2 linked regions of the Allochromatium vinosum DSM 180 genome follow. The protein of the gene in region 1 interacts with the protein of each later gene in a pairwise test. Links are inferred from orthologs where the notes say so. Each region holds a gene or a part of one and is shown in the gene's direction. Other genes may lie near its edges.

What was found. The genes of interacting proteins can lie anywhere in the genome.
Region 2: the proteins of accC (region 1) and ribD interact in binary tests that used the Escherichia coli proteins (3 or more experiments, as listed by UniProt). The link is inferred for Allochromatium vinosum DSM 180 from one-to-one orthologs.

The regions. Positions count from the first base shown.
Region 1 is NC_013851.1:2,178,126-2,185,215, reverse strand. Bases 1-2,804 are described here. They hold accC (acetyl-CoA carboxylase biotin carboxylase subunit), read left to right. Parts: upstream 1-634; coding sequence 635-1,975; downstream 1,976-2,804. Other genes in these bases: ALVIN_RS09470 (AAA family ATPase), read left to right, coding at 2,639-2,804; sgpA (sulfur globule structural protein SgpA), read right to left, coding at 2,097-2,480; accB (acetyl-CoA carboxylase biotin carboxyl carrier protein), read left to right, coding at 58-525; aroQ (type II 3-dehydroquinate dehydratase), read left to right, coding at 1-53. In the rest of the region: more of ALVIN_RS09470, read left to right, coding at 2,805-3,661; ALVIN_RS09465 (DUF58 domain-containing protein), read left to right, coding at 3,675-4,628; ALVIN_RS09460 (DUF4381 domain-containing protein), read left to right, coding at 4,625-5,122; ALVIN_RS09455 (VWA domain-containing protein), read left to right, coding at 5,119-6,144; ALVIN_RS09450 (vWA domain-containing protein), read left to right, coding at 6,147-7,090. UniProt on the Escherichia coli protein: This protein is a component of the acetyl coenzyme A carboxylase complex; first, biotin carboxylase catalyzes the carboxylation of the carrier protein and then the transcarboxylase transfers the carboxyl group to form malonyl-CoA.
Region 2 is NC_013851.1:2,029,581-2,036,756, reverse strand. What follows is about bases 2,485-5,374. They hold ribD (bifunctional diaminohydroxyphosphoribosylaminopyrimidine deaminase/5-amino-6-(5-phosphoribosylamino)uracil reductase RibD), read left to right. Parts: upstream 2,485-3,327; coding sequence 3,328-4,422; downstream 4,423-5,374. Other genes in these bases: ALVIN_RS08795 (riboflavin synthase), read left to right, coding at 4,951-5,374; ALVIN_RS08800 (response regulator), read left to right, coding at 4,522-4,914; nrdR (transcriptional regulator NrdR), read left to right, coding at 2,765-3,277; glyA (serine hydroxymethyltransferase), read left to right, coding at 2,485-2,649. Also shown: ALVIN_RS08825 (alpha/beta fold hydrolase), read right to left, coding at 1-639; ALVIN_RS17065 (YMGG-like glycine zipper-containing protein), read right to left, coding at 787-1,278; more of glyA, read left to right, coding at 1,393-2,484; more of ALVIN_RS08795, read left to right, coding at 5,375-5,610; ribBA (bifunctional 3,4-dihydroxy-2-butanone-4-phosphate synthase/GTP cyclohydrolase II), read left to right, coding at 5,657-6,787; ribH (6,7-dimethyl-8-ribityllumazine synthase), read left to right, coding at 6,818-7,176. UniProt on the Escherichia coli protein: Converts 2,5-diamino-6-(ribosylamino)-4(3h)-pyrimidinone 5'-phosphate into 5-amino-6-(ribosylamino)-2,4(1h,3h)-pyrimidinedione 5'-phosphate.

The DNA.
Region 1 (7,090 bases):
TGCGCGCCGCGTTCGGTCGACTGGACCAGAACCCAACGAACGAGAACCACTGAAACGATGGACATTCGCAAGGTCAAGAAGCTGATCGAGTTGTTGGAGCAATCCGACGTCGCCGAGATCGAGATCCACGAGGGCGAGGAATCGGTCCGCATCAGCCGCCAGGTGAGCGGCGGTGCGGCGATGCCGTTCTACATGCCCCAGGGGATGCCCATGGCGGGCGCCGCCCCCCAGCCGGCCGCCGCACCGGCCCCCGCTCAGTCGGCGGGCGATGACGACGAGGACGAACTCACCGGCACCCTGGTGCGCTCGCCCATGGTCGGCACCTTCTATCGCGCGCCCTCGCCGGGCTCCAAGTCCTTCGTCGAGGAAGGTCAGTCGGTCAAGGCCGGCGACACGCTCTGCATCATCGAGGCGATGAAGATCCTCAATCAGATCGAATGCGAGCAATCCGGAACGGTCAAGCGCATCCTGGTCGAGAACGGGCAGCCGGTCGAGTACAACCAGCCGCTGTTCCTGATCGACTGAGTCGCGGGATCCATCGGGATCCTCCTCATCCAGGGGCCGGGCGGCGCCGCGCGCGCCGGATCGGCCCGCCTGGCCGCTCACAACCCAAGGCATCCCCATCATGTCCGCAATGATCGAAAAGGTTTTGATCGCCAACCGTGGCGAGATCGCGCTGCGCATCCTGCGCGCCTGCCGCGAGCTCGGCATCAAGACGGTCGCCGTCCATTCCGAGGCCGACCGCGATCTCAAGCATGTGCTGCTGGCTGACGAATCGGTCTGCATCGGTCCGGCGCCGGCGATGCAGAGTTATCTGAACGTTCCGGCCATCATCAGCGCCGCCGAGGTCACGGATACGGTCGCCATCCATCCCGGCTACGGCTTCCTGTCCGAGAACGCCGACTTCGCCGAGCGGGTCGAAAAGTCGGGCTTCATCTTCATCGGCCCGCGTCCCGAGACCATTCGTCTCATGGGCGACAAGGTCTCGGCCATCGCGGCGATGAAGGCGGCCGGCGTGCCCTGCGTCCCAGGGTCCGACGGTCCGATCGACGACAACAAGAAGCGCACCCTGGAGCTGGCGCGCGAGATCGGCTATCCGATCATGATCAAGTCCTCCGGCGGCGGCGGCGGGCGCGGGATGCGTGTCGTGCACTCGGAGGCGACGCTGCTCAACGCCATCGCGCTGACCCGGGCCGAGGCGGCGGCAGCCTTCAACAACGACATGGTCTACATGGAGAAGTATCTGGAGAACCCGCGTCATATCGAGTTCCAGGTACTGGCCGACCAGATGGGCAACGCCATCCATCTCGGCGAACGCGACTGCTCGATGCAGCGGCGTCATCAGAAGGTGGTGGAGGAGGCGCCGGCGCCCGGTATCACCGAGGAACAGCGTCGCGAGATCGGCGAGCGCTGCGCGGCGGCCTGTCGCTCGATCGGCTATCGCGGGGCGGGGACGTTCGAGTTCCTCTACGAGAACGGGCAGTTCTATTTCATCGAGATGAACACCCGCGTCCAGGTCGAGCATCCGGTCACGGAGATGGTCACGGGCGTCGACATCGTCAAGGAGCAGATCTTGATCGCCGCCGGCGAGCCGCTGCGCTACCGCCAGTCGGACATCCAGATGCGCGGACATGCCATCGAGTGCCGCATCAACGCCGAGCATCCCGAGACCTTCATGCCCAGTCCGGGCAAGATCACCGACTTCCACGCGCCGGGCGGGCCTGGAGTGCGGATCGAGACCCATATCTACTCGGGCTATACCGTGCCCTGTCACTATGACTCGATGATCGGCAAGCTCATCACCCACGGCGAGGACCGCGAGTCGGCGGTGGCACGCATGTGCAATGCCCTGCGTGAGACGGTCATCGAGGGCATCCACTCCAACATCAAGCTCCAGCGCTCGATCATGCGCGATGGGGCCTTCCTGGCCGGCGGCGCCAATATCCACTATCTGGAGAAGATGCTCGGCCTCTAGCGGCGAGGTCTTTGCCGTTATCGGCACGCCTCAAACGCAAAAACGCCTCGACTCGGAAGAGCGAGGCGTTTTCAGTGTGGCCGCCAGCGCGCGCGGCCGATCACCCTGGGCGGATCGAGCCTCAACGGCTCGGAGCGGCCTGTGGCTGGGCAGGAGCGGCCGGCATCTGGGGCGGCATCGCGCCATAGGGCATGGCGCCGTAAGGTGCGCCGTAACCATAGGGAGCGCCGTAGCCGTAGGGGGCGCCATAACCATAGGGCGCACCATAGCCGTAGGGCGCGCCGTAACCATAGCCATTGCCGCGACCATAACCACGGCCGTAACCGCGACCGCCGCCGCCCATGCTCATATTGAAGTCGCCATAGCCATCGCCGAACATGTCACCCATGTTGTCCCAGAGGCCGTTGCCGTAGCCGGGACCACCCCACCAGGCGCTTGCGGAGAATGAGGCGCCGGCGAAGAGCGCGGCGAGAGCGCAAGCGGTGATCCGGTTGGATTTGATCATTGTGTCTTCCTCAAGTTGTGGAGCCGGAATGGCTGAGCCAGTATAGGGGCCGGGGTAGGCATCCACAATGCACCTGAAAAAATTTTAACGGCATCGACCGGCGAAACCTGCAAACCTATAGGCATCGATCGGCTGAGATCTTTGCGAGGAGGCGAGCCTTGGAACAGAGCCCCAACCTGGACTTGAACAAGGGCGCGGACGCCCAAGCGTACAGCACAGCAGCTCTAGCCCAGCGTTTCGCGGCACTGCGCGATCAGGTCGGGCGCGCCATCCTCGGGCAGCACGGCCTGATTGAGCGGCTGCTGATCGCGCTGCTGGCCGACGGGCATCTGCTGGTCGAGGGGGCTCCAGGGCTGGCCAAGACCACAGCCGTCAAGCACCTGGCCGCCGGTCTGGAGGGCGACTTCCACCGTATCCAGTTCACCCCCGACCTGCTGCCGGCCGATCTGACCGGCACCGAGATCTATCGCCCGCACGACGGCAGTTTCCGCTTCGATCGCGGTCCCATCTTCCACAATCTGCTGCTGGCTGACGAAGTCAACCGCGCCCCGGCCAAGGTGCAGTCGGCGCTGCTGGAGGCCATGGGCGAGCGTCAGGTCACGGTCGGACGCGAGACCTATCCGCTGCCCGAACTCTTTCTGGTCATGGCGACCCAGAACCCGATCGAGCAGGAGGGCACCTATCCGTTGCCCGAGGCTCAGCTCGATCGCTTCCTGCTGCATGTGCGCGTCGACTATCCGGATCTGGAGACCGAGCGCGCCATCCTGCGGCTCAACCGCGAGCAGGCGCGGCGCGAACCGGACGATGCGCCGAAGCTGGTTCTGACCCAGGCCGAGGTCTTCGCGGCGCGGCGGGCGATCCTGAATCTCTACATGGCCCCTGAAGTCGAGGACTATCTGGTGCATCTGGTGATGGCCACGCGCCGCCCCGGCGCCTATGCGCGCGATCTCGACGGCTGGCTGCGGTTCGGTGCCAGTCCGCGCGCCACCATCGCGCTGGATCGGTGCGCCCGCGCCCGGGCCTGGCTGGCGGGGCGCGACTTCGTCTCGCCCGAGGACGTTCAGGCGCTCGCGCCCGACGTCCTGCGTCATCGGGTGCTGCTGTCCTATGAAGCCGAGGCCGAGGGGCGCTGTGCGGACGATTTCGTCACGGCGCTGCTGGCGCGCGTTCCGGCGCCCTGAGCGAGGCCGGCGCATGGTGGAGGCGAACGACCGGACGCCAAACGGCCTGCGAGCCGATCTGCGCGAACTCATCGCGCTCCGTGCTCAGGCGCGTCGGCTGGATCTGGCGCCACGCGGGCGGGTGCTGGCCACGCGCAGCGGCGGTCATCTGTCGCGCTTTCGCGGTCGTGGCATGGAGTTCGACGAGTCGCGCGTCTATCTGCCGGGTGATGATCCGCGCAACATGGACTGGCGCGTCACCGCGCGTGCCGGGACGCCGCATGTGAAATTGTTTCGCGAGGAGCGCGAGCGCCCTGTGTGGCTGCTGGTCGATCAGGGGCCGTCGATGCGGTTCGGGACGCGCGTGGCCTTCAAGTCGGTGGTCGCGGCGCGCGTGGCGGCGCTGCTCGGCTGGGCGGCGGTGGATCGCGGCGACCGGGTCGGTGGACTGGTGTTCGACGAGGCGCGTCATCTGGAGCGCCGGCCGGCCGCACGCAGCGCGGGTCTGCTGCCGCTGCTCGAACGTCTGGCCGCGCCTGCGGAACCGGCGATGGAGACGGGCGGTTGGACCAGTCTGGCGGCGGCCGCGTCGCATCTGGCCGCACGGGTGCGTTCGGGGAGCCTGATCGCGCTCGTCAGCGACTTCGCTGATCTGGACGAACCGGATGGGGCCTGGATCGCGCGCCTGGCTTCGGGGAGTGAGTTGCTGCTGGTGCTGGTTCATGATCCGATCGAAGCCAATGCGCCGCCCGCCGGCCGCTATCCGGTGCTGATGGGCGGTCGGCGCGGAATCCTGGATCTGACCGGCGTTGGGGCGCGAACGCGCTATCAGGCGGCGTTCGAGCAGCGGCTGGCGTTGCTGGAACGACTGGCGCGGCGGCATGGCGCGCATTGGCTCAGGCTGTCGACCGTCGATCCGGTCGGTCCGGCCCTGGCGCTGGCGCTCGGGACACGGCGTGCGATTCCGGCAGCGAGGCGGGTGTCATGACGGCCGATCCGCTGGCCGATCTGCGTGACTGGCATCTACCCGACCCGGTGTCCTGGTGGCCGCTGGCGCCTGGCTGGTGGCTGGTGGCGGTCTTGGTCCTGGCGGGCTTGCTTGTGGTCGTGCGTTTTGGGGTGCGCCGGCGACACCGAACCTCGCTCCAGCGGGCCGCGCGGCGTGAACTCGAACGGTTGGGGCGCGAGCTGGCGGTCCATGGCGATCGGCGGCGTTATCTGGCCGAGCTGTCGCGTTTATTGCGCCGTCTGGCGCTGGCGCGGTATCCGCGCGACCAGATCGCGGGTTTGACCGGGGACGACTGGTTGGCTTTTCTGGATGCGACCTGTGGTACCGGCGAGTTCAGCGGCGGCATCGGGCGCGTGCTGGTCGACTCGGCCTATCGCCCTGCCGACCAGATCGATTTCGATCCCGAGCGGCTCGCGCAACTGGTCGAGCGGTGGATCGAGTTCAACGCCAATTCAATACGAGGCAAACGATGATCACGCTTGCCTGGCCCTGGGTGTTGCTGGCACTGCCATTGCCCGTGCTGACGCGCTGGCTGCCGCCCGCGCGCGACGATGTTGGCGCGGCCCTGCGCTTTCCGATCCACGTCGGTCTCGGGACCGAGTCGGTCGGGCGTCGGCCCCGGCCGTCCGAGTGGTACCGCTGGCGCGTGCTGATCGGACTGCTCGCCTGGGGATTGCTGGTGCTCGCGGCGGCGCGTCCGCAATGGGTCGGCGCGCCGGTCCCGCTGCCTCTGGCCGGACGCGATCTGATGCTGGCGATCGATGTCTCAGGGAGCATGGCGCAGGAAGACTACGAACTCGATGGGCGCCCGGTCTCGCGTCTGGCCGTGGTGCGGACGGTCGCCTCGGCCTTCGTCGAACGTCGCGCGGGCGACCGGCTCGGGCTCATCCTCTTCGGCACCCGCGCCTATCTCCAGACGCCCCTGACCTTCGATGGTGCCACGGTCGCCGCCATGCTGCGTGATTCGGTCGTCGGACTGGCCGGACGTGAGACGGCGATCGGCGACGCCATCGGGCTGGCGGTCAAGCGTCTGCGTGAACAACCCGAGGGTCAGCGCGTCCTGATCCTCCTGACCGATGGCGACAACACCGCCGGCGCGCTCGATCCACTGGAAGCCGCCGAACTGGCCGCCCAAGCCGGTGTGCGTGTCTACACCATCGGCATCGGCGGCGGCGAACTGGGCGTGCGCTCGCTGTTTGGAATGCGTCTGCTGCGCCAGGCCAGCGACTTCGACCCGGCTACACTCGAGCGTATCGCCGAGATCACCGGCGGGCGCGCCTTCACCGCCGACAGCCGCCAGCAACTGGAAGCCGTCTATGACGAGCTGGACCGGCTGGAGCCGAGCGAGCGTGAGCAGCGTACCTATCGTCCGCAACGCGCACTCTTCGTCTGGCCCGCCGCGCTGGCGCTGATCCTGCCGATCCTGCTGATCGTTCTCGATGCTGGAATGCTGGATCGCCGTCCAGGACGCGCCTTCACCGACCGAACGCCCTGAACATGGCCATGCTGTTTCTGCGCCCACTCTGGTTTCTGGCTCTGATTCCGCTCGCCTGGCTGCTGTGGCGGCTCTGGCGCCGTCGGGCGGGCGCCGACACCTGGTCGGCACTCGTCGATCCGCATCTGCTGCCGCATCTGCTAGTTGGCGGCGCGGAAGGTTCTGGCCGCTGGCCGCTCGTCCTGCTCGGAGTCGGCTGGCTGATCCTGGTGGTGGCGCTCGCCGGACCGGTCTGGCGTCAGTTGCCGCAGCCGGTCTTCAGCCTGGACGCGCGCTCGGTGATCCTGCTGGATCTCTCACCGAGCCTGAATGCCGCCGATGTCTCGCCCTCGCGCCTGACGCGCGCCCGCTTCGAGACCCTGGATCTGCTCAAGGCCATGCGCGAGGGGCAGGTCGGGTTGATCGCCTTCGGCCCCGACCCCTTTCTGGTCTCGCCGCTGAGCGCCGATGCCAACACCATCGCCGCCCAGGTGCCGATGCTCACCACGGATCTCATTCCCGTGCCTGGTGCGCGCCGCACCGAACGCGCGCTGGAGATGGCGGCCGGGATGCTGGAGCGCGCGGGCGGTGGGGCCGGGCATGTCATTCTGATCACGGATGGGGTTGGAAATCTGGCCGGATCACTGGAGTCGGCGCGCCGTCTGGCCGACGCCGGACATCGACTCTCGGTGCTGGCGGTCGGCACGCTGGACGGCGCGCCCGTGCCGCGTCCGGGCGGCGGCTTCGAGCAGGGCGTCGACGGCGCACTCCAGATCGCCCGTCTGGAACGTGACCGGCTGCGCGAGCTGGCGCGCACCGGCAACGGGCGTTATCTGGAAGCCGGCGTGGGTGAGGCCGATACCCAGGCCCTGATCGCCGCTACGCCCCGACCCGAAACGCGCATCGAGGCATCGCGGCTGACGGCAGACCGCTGGCGCGAGGAGGGCCCGTGGTTGATTCTGCTGTT
Region 2 (7,176 bases), 150 kb from region 1 along the record:
CTTGTCCCAGGGACCGCGCATGAAGTCGCGCTTGAACTCGGCGAGGGTCGCGTCGCTCAAACGCTCCTGACGATACCAGAACTTACGGATCGCCTTCTCGTAGAGCCGATCGATCAGGAACCCCATGAGCCGGGTGAAGAGTGGCTTGGTCCCGCGCATCATCGCCAGCACTGGCGCCGGAACTTCGCTGGTGGCATAGCCGCTGTAGACCATGGCATCGACGAGGATCAGGCCCCGGACGCGCTCGGGGTGGTTCAGCGCGGTCAGCAGTGCGATGGTACCGCCGGTCGAGCTGCCAACCAGGATGGCGCGTTCGAAGCCCAGCGCCGCGATCAGATCGGCGACCAGTTCACTCTGCGCCACGGCGCTGTAGGGGGACGGACCCGAGTCACCGCGTTTGGGCAATGGACGCGACGTCAGTCCGCATACAGGGCGATCGAACGCCACGACGGTGGCGTGCGCGGCCAGTGGCGCCATGACGCCGGACCAGGATTTGAGGCTCAGAAAGCTGCCGTGCAGCAGCAGGATCAGGTTCTCCCCAGATCCCAGACGCTTGTAGTGAAGCCTGAAGCCGCCGACCTCGATGAACTGGCTGTCGGCTTCGGCGAGTTGGGTTTGATAGGACTCGATGGTATCCATGGCGGAGGATCGTCTCCTGGTGTTGGTTCGGCGACTTATGATCGCCACGTTGTCGGAGACAAAGCCAGATACGCATGGCGCCCCGGATGGACGGGCTGGCGCCATGCGCAGTCCGGCCGTGCGCGTTAGGCCGGCGGCGAGTGCGTGCTAGCGATAGGCGCGGTAACGCTCGACGCAGTTGTTGTAATAGATGTCATAGACTTGCTGAGTGTTTTGCAGTGTGCCCTGACTGAGCGCCGCGCCCGTGGCCGCACCGGTCAGCGCACCGGCGCCGGCCATGTCATGGGTTCTGGGGCGACCTGGACCACCGGGGCCACCAGGTCCGCCCGGTCCTCTTGGTCCTGGACCGCGATGGCTCGGGACCTGGATCTGATTGCCGATCACGGCGCCCGCAATGGTACCGATGGCCGTGAAGGCGACTTCTTTGTTGACATTGTCCTGCTTGGCCTTTTCGGCGGCTTGATAGGCCTGTTGGCGACAGAGACTGTCGGCCTCCACCGAAACGCCACCTCGGCCGCCGACCTGGGCCGGGTAGGTCGGCATCATGGGTGTGGGTTGCATGCCCGAGCAGCCGGCCAGGATGGTCAGTCCCATCGCGGACGCGGCCAGGGTACGTGCAAATCCGATCGTGCTTGCCATGCAAGGCTCCTTAGACGTTTGAAAGTAACCGGTCGCTGGTTTGCAAGCAAATCGCGACGCCATCGTCAAAACTCGATACACTACACTGCTTTTCGGCGCCCGAGGCGACAGACCATGTTCGAGAAGACCCAACAGATCAGCGATTACGACCCGGAACTCTGGGCGACCATCCAGGACGAGGAGCGTCGACAGGAAGAGCATGTCGAACTCATCGCCTCCGAGAACTATACCAGTCCGCGTGTCATGCAGGCACAGGGCAGCGTGCTGACCAACAAGTATGCCGAAGGCTATCCGGGCAAGCGTTACTACGGCGGCTGTGAGCACGTCGATGTCGCCGAGCAGTTGGCCATCGACCGCGCCAAGCAACTCTTCGGCGCCGATTATGCCAACGTCCAGCCACACTCCGGCTCCCAGGCCAATGCCGCCGTCTACATGGCCCTGTGCGAGCCGGGCGACACTGTGCTCGGCATGAGTCTGGCCCACGGCGGACATCTGACTCACGGCGCCAAGCCCAATTTCTCCGGCAAGATCTACAACGCCGTGCAATACGGCTTGAACCCCGAGACCGGCGAGATCGATTACGCCGAAGTCGAGCGTCTGGCCCATGAGCACAAGCCGCGCATGATCGTCGCTGGCTTCTCGGCCTATTCGCGCGTCGTCGACTGGCAGCGTTTCCGCGACATCGCCGACAGCGTGGGCGCCTATCTGCTGGTCGATATGGCGCACGTGGCCGGTCTGGTCGCTGCCGGCCTCTATCCGAGTCCGGTCCGGATCGCCGACGTCACCACCACTACGACCCACAAGACCCTACGCGGTCCGCGCGGCGGCCTGATCCTGGCCAAGTCCAACCCCGAGATCGAGAAGAAGCTCAACTCGCTGGTCTTCCCCGGCACCCAGGGCGGCCCGCTGATGCATGTGATCGCCGCCAAGGCGGTGGCCTTCAAAGAGGCGCTTGAGCCGAGCTTCAAGACCTATCAGGAGCAGGTGCTCGCCAACGCCCGCACCATGGCCGAGGTCTTCATCGCGCGCGGCTACGATGTCGTCTCCGGCGGCACCGACGACCATCTGTTCCTGGTCAGCTTCATCCACCAGGGGCTGACCGGCAAGGATGTCGACGCCTGGCTGGGTGCGGCCAACATCACGGTCAACAAGAACACCGTCCCCAACGATCCGCAGTCACCCTTCGTCACCAGCGGTATCCGCATCGGTACGCCGGCCATCACCACCCGTGGCTTCGGCACTGAAGAGGCGCGCGCGCTGGCCGGCTGGATGTGCGATCTGATCGACGCGCGCGGCGAGCCGGCTGTCATCGAGGCCATCAAGACCAAGGTGCTGGATCTCTGCCGGCGTTTCCCGGTCTACGGTCATTGATCCCACGGCTACCGCGATTTCGCTGGATGCATGTATGACATCAGGTTCGTTGACACCGCCTTCGTATGCTGTCGTTCCAGCCGGCGGCTGGACGCTGGCGGCTGGACGCTGAGTCATGCGCTGTCCCTTCTGCGGAGCACAGGACACCAAGGTCGTCGACTCGCGTCTGGCGGGCGAGGGCGATCAGGTGCGTCGGCGGCGCAAGTGCGAGCTGTGTGGCGAGCGTTTCACGACCTATGAGACCGTCGAGCTGAACCTGCCGCGCATCGTCAAGCGCGATGGCAGTCGGGTGCCCTTCGACGGTCAAAAGTTGCGCGCCGGCATGATGCGCGCACTCGAAAAACGCCCGGTCAGTACCGAACAGATGGATCTGGCTGTTGCGCGTATCCAGCGCTCGTTGATGTCGAGCGGCGAGAGCGAGGTGCCCGCGCTGCGCATCGGCGAACTGGTCATGGACGAGCTGCGCCAGCTCGATCCGGTCGCCTATGTACGCTTCGCCTCGGTCTATCGGCATTTCGAGGACGTGGCGGCCTTCCGTGAGGAGATCGAGCGCCTGGAGCGTCAGCCCTCACCCGAGGCCAGTCGTCAGCAGCTCGATCTGCTCAACGACCTGGAGTCCGGCGACTGATGGCGCTGTCGCGTCCAGCCACGGCCGGTGACGGAGACGATCGGCTTCACATGGCCCGCGCCATAGGCTTGGCTGAACGCGGACGCTACACCACAGACCCCAATCCGCGCGTCGGTTGCGTGCTGGTGCGCGATGGGCAGGTGGTCGGCGAGGGTTGGCATCGTCGTGCCGGTGAGCCGCACGCCGAACCGCTGGCGCTGGCGCAGGCGGGTGAACGCGCGCGTGACGCCACGGTCTATGTGACCCTGGAACCCTGCTCGCATCACGGACGCACGCCCCCCTGTGCCGAGGCGTTGATCGCCGCTGGTGTGGCGCGTGTCGTCTGTGCCATGGTCGATCCCAATCCGCGTGTGGCCGGTCGAGGCGTCGAGCGACTGCGTCAGGCCGGAATCTCGGTCGATGTCGGTTGCCTGGAGTCCGAGGCGCGTGCGCTCAATCCCGGCTTCGTCAAGCGCTATGAGCAGGGACGGCCCTATGTCCGCTGCAAGCTGGCCGCGAGCCTGGATGGGCGCACGGCGCTGGCTACCGGCGAGAGCAAATGGATCACCTCCGAGGCGGCGCGGCGCGATGTGCAGCGCTGGCGCGCCGGCAGTTCGGCCATCGTCACGGGGCTGGGGACGGTGCTGGGAGACGATCCGAGCCTGAACGTGCGTCTGACGGCCGCTGAGCTGTCCGGCATGGCGGCAGACGACCCGGTGCGTCAACCTTGCCGCGTCGTGGTCGACAGCCATTGGCGCACGCCGCCGACGGCGCGTTTGCTCGGCCTGCCGGGGCGCACGCTGATCGTCGGCATCGGTCCGCGTGATACGGCCGCCGCCGCACTCGAAGCCGCCGGCGCCGAGTTGATCCGGTTGCCCGAGCAGGCCGGTCGCGTGGATCTGGCGGCCCTGATGGCCGAGCTGGCACGGCGCGAGGTCAACGAAGTTCTGCTGGAGGCCGGATCGACCCTGTCGGGAGCGGCGGTACGCGCGGGGCTGGTCGACGAGATTCTGCTCTATCAGGCGCCCTGTCTCATGGGGCAGGCGGCCAAGGGCTTGTTCGATCTGCCCGGTATCGACACCATGCTCGACCGTGTCGGGCTGGAGATCCTGGAGGTGCGCTCTATCGGCCGGGATCTGCGGATTCGTGCCCGTCCCGATCTATAGCCTCGAACCCGTTTTTTTATCGTGGCCAAGCCGCCCAAGTCTCCCGAGCAAGCGACCAATCCGCTTCAGCGTCAGTTTCGCCAGCGTGCCGCGACTCGTGTGCTGATCGTCGATGATATGCTTGCCATGCGTAAGCTCATTGCTGCCGTGGTGCGCTCGATGGGCATCGAGCAGATCGCCGAGGCGAACAGTGGCCGGAACGCACTCGATTATCTGGCTCGTTTCCCTGTCGATCTGCTGATCTGCGACTGGAACATGCCCAGCATGACCGGATTGGATGTCCTGGTGACTGTGCGTGCCGATCCGAAGCTCCGGGATCTGCCGGTGCTCATGGTCACAGCTGAGCAGAGTGCACAGCAGGTCAGCGACGCCATCCAGGCCGGAGTCACGAGCTATGTCGTCAAACCCTTTCTGCCGCCGACGCTCAAGCTGCATATTCACAAATGCCTTAGGCTGGGCGAGTCGACCCCGGGCGCTGCACCCGAATCCTAACGCCGGGCACGGCATGTTCGAGCACTGAGAGTCTTCATGTTTACTGGCATCATCCAATCGGTCGGTCTGATTCAACGTCTGGAGCCGCGCGGCGGTGACGTTCGACTCAGCATCGACACCGGCAAATTGTCGCTCGACGGCGTCGTCCTGGGCGACAGCATTGCGGTCAATGGCGTTTGTCTGACCGCCGTGGCGCTGACCGAGTGCGGCTTTGCCGCCGACGTCTCGCGCGAGACCCTGACCCTGACCACGCTCGGTGCGCTCAAGCCCGGCTCGCGGGTCAATCTCGAAAAGGCACTCACCCTGTCGACGCCGCTCGGCGGACATCTGGTCAGCGGGCACGTCGATGGGGTCGGCACACTCTTGGAACGTCACGAGGACGCGCGCTCCTGGCGGCTCCGAATCCAGGCACCGGATGAGCTGGCACGCTACATCGCCCACAAGGGGTCGATCTGCGTCGACGGCACCAGTCTGACCGTCAACCGGGTCGAGGGCGCGGTGTTCGAGCTCAACATCGTGCCCCATACCATCCAGGAGACGATCATCGGCGACTATCGTCCCGGCAGCCGGGTCAATTTGGAGGTCGACCTGATCGCCCGTTATCTGGAGCGTCTGTTGCTCGGCGAGCAGGCGGCCAATCCCCAGTCCTCCGGTCTGACGCTCCAATTCCTGGCCGAGCATGGATTCGTCAAGTGACGGGTCACTGATTCGCCTACACCGAACAACCGATGAACCAAGACTTATGAGCAGTACAGGCCTGAACACGACCGAGGAGATCATCGACGACCTGCGTGCGGGCAAGATGGTCATCATCATGGATGACGAAGACCGCGAGAACGAGGGCGACCTGCTCATGGCGGCCGATTACGTCACGCCCGAGGCCGTGAACTTCATGGCGAAGTACGGGCGCGGCCTCATCTGTCTGACCCTGACCAAGGAGCGCTGCGAGCAATTGCGCCTGCCGCTCATGGTCAGCGACAATCAGGCCGTCCATTCGACCGCTTTCACCGTCTCCATCGAGGCCGCGCGTGGCGTGACCACCGGCATCTCGGCGGCCGACCGCGCCACCACCATCCGTGCGGCCGTTGCACCCGACGCCGGTCCTCGTGACCTGGTGCAGCCGGGCCACATCTTTCCGCTCATGGCCCAGCCGGGCGGCGTGCTGGTACGCGCCGGACACACCGAGGCCGGCTGTGATCTGGTGCGGCTGGCCGGACTGACGCCGGCGGCGGCGATCGTCGAGATCCTCAACGAGGACGGCACCATGGCGCGCCGGCCCGATCTGGAGGTCTTCGCCCAGACGCACGGCATCAAGATCGGCACCATCGCCGATCTCATCCACTACCGGATGCGCAACGAGACAGCCGTGATCCGCGAGTGTGAGTGCGAACTGCCGACGGCGCACGGCACCTTCGATCTGATCGCCTATCGCGACACCATCGACGGCGAGATCCATCTGGCCCTGACGCTCGGCGAGATCAGTCCCGAGCGTCCGACCCTGGTGCGCGTGCACTTGCAGAATACGCTGTGCGATCTGTTCGACACCACGCACAACGCCTGCGGTTGGCCGTTGCGCGACGTCATGCGTCAGGTGGCCGAAGCAGGGGAGGGCGTGATCGTGGTGCTGCGCAACCGCGACCATTCAGCCGACCTGCTGAGCCGTCTCAAGGATTTTCAGTTCCACGGCAGCGACGATCCGGTGCCCGTGCGCCAGGATCGCGGCGAGCTGCGCACCTATGGCATCGGCGCCCAGATCCTGGCCGATCTTGGGGTACGCAAGATGCGGGTGATGAGCGCGCCCAAGGCGATGCACGCCATTTCCGGTTTCGATCTGGAAGTGGTCGAATACACGGGTGGCCGGTCCGCTTCGTAAAGGTTTGTAGCGATTTTCAGGAATCAGGCGATGAGTATCACAACGATCGAGGGCGCCCTGCGCGCCGACAAGGCCCGCTTCTGTCTGGTGGTGTCCCGCTGGAACAGCTTCGTGGTCGAGAGTCTGGAGAAGGGCGCGATCGATGCGCTATTGCGTCATGGCGCGAGCGAGTCGGATCTGACCATCGTGCGCGTGCCCGGCGCCTTCGAGATGCCGGTGGCCATCGAGCGGATCGCGGCCAAGGGCGGCTATGACGCCATCATCGCGCTCGGTGCCGTCATCCGCGGCGGCACGCCGCATTTCGACTATGTGGCCGGCGAGTGCGTCAAGGGCATGGCTCAGGTCAGCCTCAAGCATGGCCTGCCGGTCGCCTTCGGGGTGCTGACCGT